Linked DNA regions of Sporosarcina pasteurii. The main gene of each other region encodes a partner of the protein of the gene in region 2 in a complex. Links are inferred from orthologs where the notes say so. Each region holds a gene or a part of one and is shown on either strand. Other genes may lie near its edges.

Evidence for each region. The genes of interacting proteins can lie anywhere in the genome.
Region 1: the proteins of AB1H92_RS10025 (region 2) and fabF are in contact, whole or in part, in a solved structure (PDB 6OKG), measured with the Escherichia coli proteins. The link is inferred for Sporosarcina pasteurii from one-to-one orthologs.

Annotation. Positions count from the first base shown.
Region 1 is NZ_CP160452.1:2,304,505-2,309,735, reverse strand. What follows is about bases 1,575-4,480. They hold fabF (beta-ketoacyl-ACP synthase II), read left to right. Parts: upstream 1,575-2,361; coding sequence 2,362-3,600; downstream 3,601-4,480. Other genes in these bases: trpS (tryptophan--tRNA ligase), read right to left, coding at 3,883-4,480; AB1H92_RS10930 (beta-ketoacyl-ACP synthase III), read left to right, coding at 1,575-2,306. Outside these bases: AB1H92_RS10940 (ATP-dependent Clp protease ATP-binding subunit), read left to right, coding at 1-852; AB1H92_RS10935 (YjzD family protein), read right to left, coding at 1,002-1,184; more of AB1H92_RS10930, read left to right, coding at 1,374-1,574; more of trpS, read right to left, coding at 4,481-4,869. UniProt on the Escherichia coli protein: Involved in the type II fatty acid elongation cycle. Catalyzes the elongation of a wide range of acyl-ACP by the addition of two carbons from malonyl-ACP to an acyl acceptor.
Region 2 is NZ_CP160452.1:2,123,712-2,128,841, reverse strand. What follows is about bases 1,049-3,853. They hold AB1H92_RS10025 (acyl carrier protein), read left to right. Parts: upstream 1,049-2,235; coding sequence 2,236-2,472; downstream 2,473-3,853. Other genes in these bases: smc (chromosome segregation protein SMC), read left to right, coding at 3,375-3,853; rnc (ribonuclease III), read left to right, coding at 2,613-3,353; fabG (3-oxoacyl-[acyl-carrier-protein] reductase), read left to right, coding at 1,285-2,031; fabD (ACP S-malonyltransferase), read left to right, coding at 1,049-1,288. Also shown: phosphate acyltransferase PlsX, read left to right, coding at 1-344; more of fabD, read left to right, coding at 341-1,048; more of smc, read left to right, coding at 3,854-5,130. UniProt on the Escherichia coli protein: Carrier of the growing fatty acid chain in fatty acid biosynthesis.

The DNA.
Region 1 (5,231 bases), 180 kb from region 2 along the record:
GTCCAGTTGGTTACTGAAGCTGTTTGGCGTGCTCGTGCGGGAATTCAAGATCCTAACAAGCCCATCGGTTCGTTTTTGTTCCTAGGACCAACAGGCGTTGGAAAAACGGAACTTGCGAAGACGCTTGCTGCTACTTTGTTTGACTCGGAAGAGCATTTTATTCGAATTGATATGTCCGAGTATATGGAAAAACATAGTGTTTCGAGGCTCGTCGGTGCACCTCCTGGATATATTGGTTTTGAAGAAGGCGGTCAGTTGACGGAAGCAGTCAGGAGAAATCCATACGCCGTTGTATTATTAGATGAGATTGAAAAAGCACATCCCGACGTGGCAAATATTCTTTTGCAAGCCTTGGACGATGGTCGGATTACGGATAGTCAAGGCAGACTCGTTAATTTCACGAATACCGTCATCATTATGACGTCTAATATCGGTTCATCTTATTTATTGGATGGGGTAGGGGATACCGAAGAGCATGCAGTTGAAGACCTTGTCATGTTTGAATTAAGAAAGCATTTTAAACCCGAGTTACTCAATAGAATGGATGACATTATCATTTTCCATTCTTTAACAGGTGATTCCTTTAAACGAATTGCTCAAAAAATGCTCAACGAACTTGCGAATAGGTTAGCAGAGCAAGAAGTGACGATTACTTACGGGGAAGACGTGCTAAATTCGATTGTTGAACGAGGGACAGATGCTGAATTCGGTGCCCGCCCATTAGCAAGATTTATCCAGCGACATGTAGAAACCACTGTAGCAAAGGAAATCATTAAAGGAGAAGTAGGACCTGGCGATGAACTTACGCTTTCTATGATGGAGAATCAACTTCAAGTTGAAAAGGCAAAATAAATCATTAATCTACCAAAAAGACTTCTATGTTAAGAAGTCTTTTTGGTATTGGTTTAATTAGAGCGACTTAATATGACCGATTCGTTCTATTTAATGCAAAAAAGCTATCCAAAAGTATTCACTTTTGAATAGCCTTTAAAATAACACGATTAGTTATCAGAAACTTCCTGATTTGGAATTGCTTCACCTAATAGAATAACCAATACTGCCATAACTAGAGAAATCATCACTCCAGCTTGAAAATCGAATGGAACGTTTGCAATCGCTCCAACTACATAGTTCAATAAAGCGACCAATACAAATGACCACACAAATGCCATAATAAATCTCAACGGATTTCACCCCTACATAACTATTTCCTTTACGATTGTATCACAGCATGTACATTTCTGAAACATATTATCCAATAAAACATACGATTATTTTGGCGAAATCGTGTCGGTCTGTTGTAAATCTGCTTAAAATCTTTTATAATTACTACCAGGTACTAATATTAGATAATAATGAACGGAGGAAATTGAATGAACGCTGGTCTAATAGGCGTCGGTAAATTTGTGCCGCCACATATTTTAACAAATGAAGATTTAGAAAAGCGTATGGATACTTCGGATGAATGGATTCGTACGATGACAGGAATTGAAGAAAGGCATATCGCTGACGATGACATGGATACATCTCATATGGCCTATCAAGCAGCGGTTAATGCGATTGAGGATGCTGGTATTACAGCGGAAGAGATTGATTTAATTCTAGTTGCGACTGTTACGCCAGATCGTCCATTTCCATCCGTTGCGACGATGTTACAAGAACAGCTCGGAGCGAAAAATGCAGCAGCAATGGATCTTTCGGCAGCATGTGCCGGATTTATGTATGGTCTTGTAACAGCAAAACAGTTTATTGAGACAAATACGTATCAAAACGTGCTTGTTGTTGGGGTTGAAAAACTATCGAAAATCACAGACTGGGAAGACCGTAATACTGCCGTCCTATTCGGTGATGGAGCTGGTGCAGCAATTGTTGGTGCAGTCAGTGAGGGCCGCGGAATCTTATCATTCGAACTTGGCGCAGATGGTTCGGGTGGAAAGCATTTATACCAAGATGATAAGCTTGTCATGAATGGCCGTGAGGTATTTAAATTTGCTGTTCGTCAAATGGGAGAATCAGCTGTAAATGTAATTGAAAAAGCGGGACTTTCAAAAGAAGATGTAGATTATTTAATTCCTCATCAGGCAAACATTCGAATTATGGAAGCTTCGCGTGAGAGATTGGAATTACCGATTGAAAAAATGTCGAAAACAATCCAGAAATACGGTAATACTTCAGCAGCATCTATCCCTATTTCTCTTGTCGATGATTTAGCCGAGGGAAAAATAAAAGACGATGATGTCTTAGTTTTCGTCGGGTTTGGCGGAGGCTTAACTTGGGGCGCTGTGTGTATGAGATGGGGAAAATAAAGCAAATCGACTATACTAATAAATGGTCCAATATTTATTGAAAGGAAGTATAAAAATGAATGTACGACGTGTAGTTGTAACAGGAGTTGGCGCAGTATCACCAGTAGGAAATACTGCAGAAGAATCTTGGAAATCCGTCATTAGCGGAGAGTCTGGGATTGGTTTATTAACAAGGCTTGATAGCGAACAATTCCCAGTGAAAGTTGCTGCAGAAGTTAAAAACTTTGATATTGAACAATATATTGAAAGAAAAGAAGCACGTAAAATGGACCGCTTTACGCATTATGCACTTGCTGCTTCGATTATGGCAATGGAAGATGCAGGTCTAGAAAATTTAGATGAAGAACTTGCTTTAAAAACCGGTGTCTGGATTGGTTCCGGGATTGGCGGCATGGAAACGCATGAACAACAATTTGAGATGTTCCAAAAGAGAGGATATCGCAGAGTAAGTCCATTTTTCGTTCCGATGATGATTCCAGATATGGCATCTGGTCAAGTATCTATCCATTTTGGCGCGAAAGGCATCAACTCTTGTTCGGTAACTGCGTGTGCATCAGGAACAAATTCAATCGGAGACGCATTTGAAGTGATTCGTCGTGGTGATGCGGATGTCATGATAACAGGCGGCGCTGAAGCACCGATTACAACGATGGCTGTCGCAGGTTTTTGTGCGAATAAAGCACTATCATTAAATCCAAATCCATCAACGGCATCACGCCCATTCGATGCAGACCGTGATGGCTTCATTATTGGTGAAGGAGCAGGTATTCTTATCCTAGAAGAGTATGACCATGCTGTGAAGCGAGGCGCGAAAATTTATGCGGAAATCGTAGGGTATGGCTCAACAGGGGATGCGCATCACATTACTGCACCAGCTCCTGAAGGTGAAGGCGCTGCGAGAGCGATGAAACAAGCGCTTGAGCAAAGTGGTGCGGAACTTACTCAAGTAGGGTATATTAACGCACACGGAACGAGTACGCCGTATAACGATGAGTTTGAAACGAAGGCGGCAAAAACGGTATTTGGCGACCATGCTAAAAACTTAGCAATCAGCTCAACAAAATCGATGACTGGACACTTATTAGGTGCAGCAGGTGGACTCGAAGCAATCTTTACTGTAAAAGCACTTAAAGAAGGAATTGTGCCACCGACGATTAACTACAACACACCAGACCCAGATTGCGACCTCGACTATGTACCAAATGAGGCACGCGAAATGGATATTGAATATGCAATGAGTAATTCACTAGGTTTTGGCGGTCATAACGCATCACTAGTATTTAAGAAAATCTAATGAATCTAATAAAAGGTGAACCATTACAATGTGTAGTGGTTCACCTTTTTCGTCTAAATTTACATTGTCCATACATATAGTTAACTAAAAGATAAAGGAAGGTATACGTGACAAGATTTTTTATATTTTTAATTAGTTACGGATTACTTGTAATGAGTACCGCACAAATTATTATTTATTTAAACTATAGGACACTAGGTCATACATGGGATGCAGTGCTATATTACATTGTACGAACCCCTGATTTTGCGATTTTAGTAATATCGGCAGTCACGATGATTATTATCGTTTCCTTCCGAGGCCCATTGCGTCTTCCATTCTCTTCAGGGTAGCTGAAGCAATTTTATTCGCTTTTTCCGCGCCTTCGTCTAAGATGTCATCTAATTTAGAGGATTCGATTAGGTTGTTATAATTTTCTTGGATAGGTGTTAAGTGATTGATGACTGCTTCTGCAACACCTGCTTTAAAGTCGCCGTAACGTAAACCATCATACTTCGCAACGACCTCATCAATCGTTCGGTCGCTCATTGCTGCCTCAATTGCAAGCAAGTTTGAGACGCCAGGTTTATTTTCTTCATCAAATTTGACGATGCCTTCTGAGTCAGTCACCGCACTTTTTATCTTTTTCTCGATTTCTTTCGGTGTATCAAGTAAAGAAATCGTTGCTCGTTTATTCGGATCAGATTTACTCATTTTCTTTGTTGGTTCTTGAAGTGATTTAATTCGTGCACCTGTTTTTGGGACTCTAATTTCAGGAATCGTCAATGTGTTACCGTAACGACTATTGAAACGCTCTGCTAAGTTTCTTGTGAGTTCTAAATGTTGCGTTTGATCATCACCAACCGGTACGATATCTGTGTTGTACAATAGAATATCTGCAGCCATTAAGGGTGGATACGTTAGAAGTGCAGCTGAAACTCCTTCTTGCCCTTCGGATTTATCTTTAAATTGGGTCATACGTTCCAATTCACCAATATACGAAATACATTGCATAATCCAAGCGGCTTGCGCGTGTGCAGGCACCTCGGATTGAATAAATAAATTTGCTTTTTCAGGATCAATCCCGCTAGCTACATATAAAGCGGCAAGTGAACGAATGGTTTGGTGCAATTCTTTTGGATCTTGACGAACTGTAATGGCATGTTGGTCTACAATACAGAAATTACAATGGTATTCATGCTGCAGTTCTGTAAATTGACGAAATGCTCCGATATAGTTTCCGATTGTTACTGTACCTGTTGGTTGTACACCTGAAAAGATAGTTTTCATTTGAATTTCCTCCTTAAAAATTTCCCGATACCGACAACGTTTGATATATGAAATTGTACAAAGTCGGTTTGGCTTCCTATAATTATAAAGCAATGATGAAATTAACGTTATTGAAAATAAAAAATCAGTCATCCCTAAAAAAGGGACGACTGATTTTAGATCAACCGTGATACCACCCGAATTGCCGAAACGGCCACTCAAACTCCTTAACGCGGAGAAACGTAACAGACTACTGACGATGTGCAAATAAAACTGTGTTCATCTATTCAGCTCAGGAATCCAATTCATTTAATAAGGCTGCCTGTTCGCACCAACCACAGACTCTCTGTCCAGCCGTTATAAAATTACTCTTTCCTTCAATG
Region 2 (5,130 bases):
ATGTAATTGTAACAGACGGCTTTACAGGCAATATGGTATTGAAAACAATTGAAGGAACTGCACTTGGCTTTTTCACAATGCTTAAAGAAGTGTATATGTCCTCGATGAAAACTAAACTATCTGCTGCACTTGTGAAGAACGAGTTAGGCGGATTGAAAAATAAAATGGATTACTCCGAATATGGCGGTGCAGGGTTATTTGGCCTAAAAGCTCCAATTATTAAAGCGCATGGCTCGTCAAATGCCCGTGCAATTTATAATGCAATTCGCCAAGCAAGAACAATGGTGCAATATGAAGTGACAGAAACGATTCATGAAACGATTGGGAAGGGGTTAACAAAATGACGAAGATTGCTTTCGTATTTCCTGGACAAGGTTCTCAGAAAGTAGGAATGGGTACTGAGTTAGTAGAGAATCATGAGCAGAGTAAAGAGTTTTTTACGAATGCTGACCGTGTACTAGGCTTTTCATTAAGTGAACTAATTGAAGAAGGGCCTCAGGAAGAATTGACAGTTACTTACAATGCGCAACCTGCATTGTTAACTGTAGGCGCGATGATTGCGAGTCGCTTAAAAGAAGAAGGAATTCAACCAGATTATACAGCAGGCCATAGTCTTGGTGAGTATACAGCGCTCGTAGCTTCAGGTGTTCTTACGTTTGAAGAAGGTGTATTAGCTGTTCATAAACGTGGTTTGTATATGAATGAAGCAGTACCAGCAGGTGTTGGTGCGATGGCGGCTATCCTTGGATTGGATGCTGAAACGGTATCCGAAATTACGAATAAGATTACAGAGAGCGGGGATGCTGTACAACCAGCGAATTTGAACTGCCCTGGCCAAATCGTCATTTCCGGAACGAAAGCAGGCGTTGAAAAAGCTTGTCACGAATTAAAAGAAGCGGGAGCTAGAAGAGCCATTCCGTTAGATGTGAGTGGTCCATTCCACTCTTCGCTTATGAAGCCGGCTGCTGAGAAACTTAAGGCGACGCTTGATGAAATTACAATGCATGACGCAACACCACCAATCATTGCGAATGTTAATGCGGAGATTGTTGAGGATAGCAACCAGTTAAAGGATTTACTCGTCGAACAGTTATATTCTCCAGTACGTTGGGAAGATTCTGTTCGAACAATGCTAGAAAATGGTGTGACACATTTTATCGAATGTGGGCCAGGTAAAGTGTTGAGTGGCTTAATTAAGAAGATTGATAGAAAAGCAACCGTGTTATCGGTTTACGATGAGCAATCATTAGCGGAAGTATTGGAAGCTTCGAAAGGGTGGTCAAAGTGAGTAGATTTGAAGGGAAATCAGCAATCGTCACAGGTGCTTCGCGCGGTATTGGGCGTGAAATTGCACTTCAGTTAGGGCGTGAAGGCGCTAAAGTAGTGGTCAACTATAGCGGCAGTAAAGAAAAAGCAGAAGAAGTTGTTCAACTAATTCAAGAAGCAGGCGGAGAAGCATTTGCAATCCAAGCAGATGTGTCTAACGCGGATAGTGTGACAAACTTAGTGGACGAGACAATTGCAACATTCGGTTCAATTGATATACTTGTAAATAACGCTGGAATTACAAAAGATAATTTGCTCATGCGAATGAAAGAAGACGAGTGGGATGATGTCATTGACATTAACTTAAAAGGCGTTTTCCTCTGCACGAAAGGTGTTACACGTCAAATGATGCGCCAACGTGCAGGTAAAATTGTCAATGTTGCTTCCATCGTTGGTGTTTCAGGAAATCCAGGACAAGCAAATTATGTGGCGGCAAAAGCAGGGGTAATCGGATTAACGAAGACGTCAGCGAAAGAATTGGCATCACGTAATATCTATGTCAATGCAGTAGCGCCAGGATTTATTACAACAGAAATGACCGATGCATTAAGCGAAGATGTAAAAGAACAAATGCTTGCGACGATTCCATTAGCGAAACTAGGGAATGCTGAACATGTCGCTAAGACTGTGTTATTCTTACTATCGGAAGACGCAGATTATATTACAGGACAAACCATCCATGTTGACGGCGGAATGGTGATGTAAGTAGTGAAGGGGAGCGCCTTTCACATAGTTATATCCAGTTTCGAAGCCTATGCTTTTACTATCCAGCTTCAGCGCCTAGAGACTCGGGTCATAAGTCGTTTCGGCTGTGCGGCAAAGAGCGCCGCTTCGCCAAACCGCCTTATGCCTGTCGTCTCTGACCAGGCGCTTACGCTTTTACTTAATCATTGAGGGGAGGTGACAAATTTGGCAACAGTAACTGAACGAGTAACTAAAGTAATCGTAGACCGTCTAGGTGTCGATGAAAGCGAAGTTAAAGCAGAAGCATCTTTCCGTGATGATCTCGGTGCAGATTCACTAGACGTAGTTGAGCTTGTAATGGAATTAGAAGATGAGTTCGATATGGAGATTTCTGATGATGATGCAGAGAAAATTGCAACTGTCGGCGATGCAGTTTCATATATCGAAACAAAAGTGAACTAATTAGAAGCTAATGCAATTTAGCTGAGGCGCTTTTATCCTTTTCCTTTGAAATGGATGGAAGCGTCTCTTTTTTACTTTGCAACTGGTCGTTGAAAAAGGTAAAATTATATACATTACGTAGGAAAGGCAGAATCGTTCTTATGACAAGTAAACGTACAACAACGAATCCTAAAATGATCCTTCCACAAACAGTTCGAAAAGACTTTGAGGAATTGCAACGAAAACTTGCGATTCAATTTGAGGAAGTGTCACTTTTATACAATGCATTTACGCATTCATCATATGTGAATGAGCATCGAAGAAAAAAATATACGGATAATGAGCGACTTGAATTTTTAGGGGATGCAGTGTTAGAGTTAGGTGTTTCCCAGTTTCTTTATACGACTGAACCTACGATGAGTGAAGGTGAATTGACAAAGTTAAGGGCTGCAATTGTTTGTGAACCAGCACTTGTTTCCTTTGCGAATGAACTTGAATTTGGTCGTTATGTTCTTTTAGGTAAAGGGGAAGAACAGACAGGTGGAAGAACACGTCCGGCTCTCTTAGCAGATGTTTTTGAAGCTTTCATCGGTGCGCTATACACTGATCAAGGCATGGAAGCAGTAACCGCATTTCTTGAAAAAGTAGTATTTCCAAAAGTAAGTGTCGGTGCTTTTTCGCATGTGATGGATTATAAAAGTCGGTTACAGGAAATTGTCCAACAAACGAATAATGGACAGCTTCATTATGAAGTAGTAGAGGAAAAGGGCCCTGCCCATGCAAAAGTATTTATCACTGTTGTACAGTTAGATGAAGAAACACTCGGTACCGGAAAAGGTAGGTCGAAGAAAGAAGCAGAGCAGGAAGCGGCCCGACATGCAATTGCAGAACTTAAGAGCTAGCAGGTTGAGGAGAAGATTTAGATGTTTTTAAAAAGGCTTGAAATAATAGGGTTCAAATCATTTGCAGAACGTATAGGTGTAGATTTCGTGCCAGGCGTTACAGCTGTCGTCGGACCCAATGGTAGTGGAAAAAGTAATATTACCGATGCGATCCGTTGGGTATTAGGCGAACAATCGGCGAAATCTTTACGTGGTGCCAAGATGGAAGATGTGATTTTTGCGGGGAGTGATTCTAGAAAGCCACTTAACTTTGCAGAAGTCACGTTAATTCTTGATAATAGTAAAGGTTTGTTTCCCCTAGATTACACTGAAATTAGCGTTACGCGACGTGTCTTTCGCTCTGGTGAAAGTATTTATTTATTAAATAGGCAGCAATGCAGATTAAAAGACATTACGGATGTATTTATGGATTCTGGACTTGGGAAAGAAGCATTTTCGATTATTTCTCAAGGACGCGTCGATGAAATCTTAAATAGCCGTCCGGAAGATCGCAGAAATATTTTTGATGAAGCTGCAGGCGTATTAAAATATAGAACAAGGAAACGTAAAGCAGAACATAAACTGTTTGAGACATCAGATAATCTCGACCGCGTGCTTGATATATTAAAAGAACTTGATATTAGAATAGAGCCGCTTAAAGAACAGGCTGAAGCGGCTAAAAAGCACGCGGAAATCTCTGGAGATGTTCGAGAAGCGGATATATTACTACTCAATTACGATGCCAGAAAGTTACATGAAAAATTGCGAGAAAAGTTGATAGCCGTAGAAAAACAACGTGCGGAAAAAGAAGTATTAGCTGAGGCGATAGAAAAAAATGAAGTTGAATCTTCCGCGATAAAAAAGCTACTGGATCAGCAAGAGGAAAAATTTGAATCATTGCAACAAAAACTTGTCCAAGTAAGCGCAGAAACTGAAAAGTGGGAAGGTAGGCGTCTCTTATCCGTCGAGAAGGAACGAAATGCTAGTTTACAAATCGAACGGGTGCAGACTGAATTTACGAGCGCAAAAGCTGAACAGGCGGATTTAGAAGAAAAAATAAAAGAATCCTATAATAATGTAACTGTCCTAAATAAAGAATATGAAGAAGTAAAAGCGGAGATAAAAGACACATCTCAAATGTTGACTCGCTCTGTTAAAGAAACTGAGCATGAGATTGAAGAGTTAAAGTCATCTTATATTGACGGACTTAATGAAGAAGCGACCATTCGAAATGAACTAAAGCATATCGAGGAACGTCTATTGGGGGAAAAAACATCTTCTCAGAAAATTAATGAGCAGACGGTATCCTTAAGAAATAGATTAGAAGCGTTAAATGCGGATAAGAAACTTAAAGTACAAGCATTAGACCGTATAAAGAAATCAGCAAAAGAAGCATCAAAAAACTATACAAACGATGCAATTGAATTAAAAAAGCATGAAGATGATTTAAGAAGTAAACAAGAGCTACTTCAAAAAGCTCATAATAAACAACATGAAATGCAAGGCCGTTTACGTGCGTTGCAAAGCTTAGAGGCGGATTTCTCAGGGTTTTATTCAGGTGTAAAAGAAGTACTTGTCGCACGTGAAGCTGGAAAATTAGTCGGTATAGAAGGTGCTGTAGCCGAACTAATCACTGTTGAAAATGATTATGTTAAAGCGGTTGAAACAGCACTCGGTGGAGCTATGCAGCATATCGTAACCTCTTCCGAAGTGAATGCTAGAAAAGCAATTGGTTATTTAAAAACACAAAACAAAGGAAGAGCGACATTTCTTCCGTTAGATGTGATGCGTTCTCGAA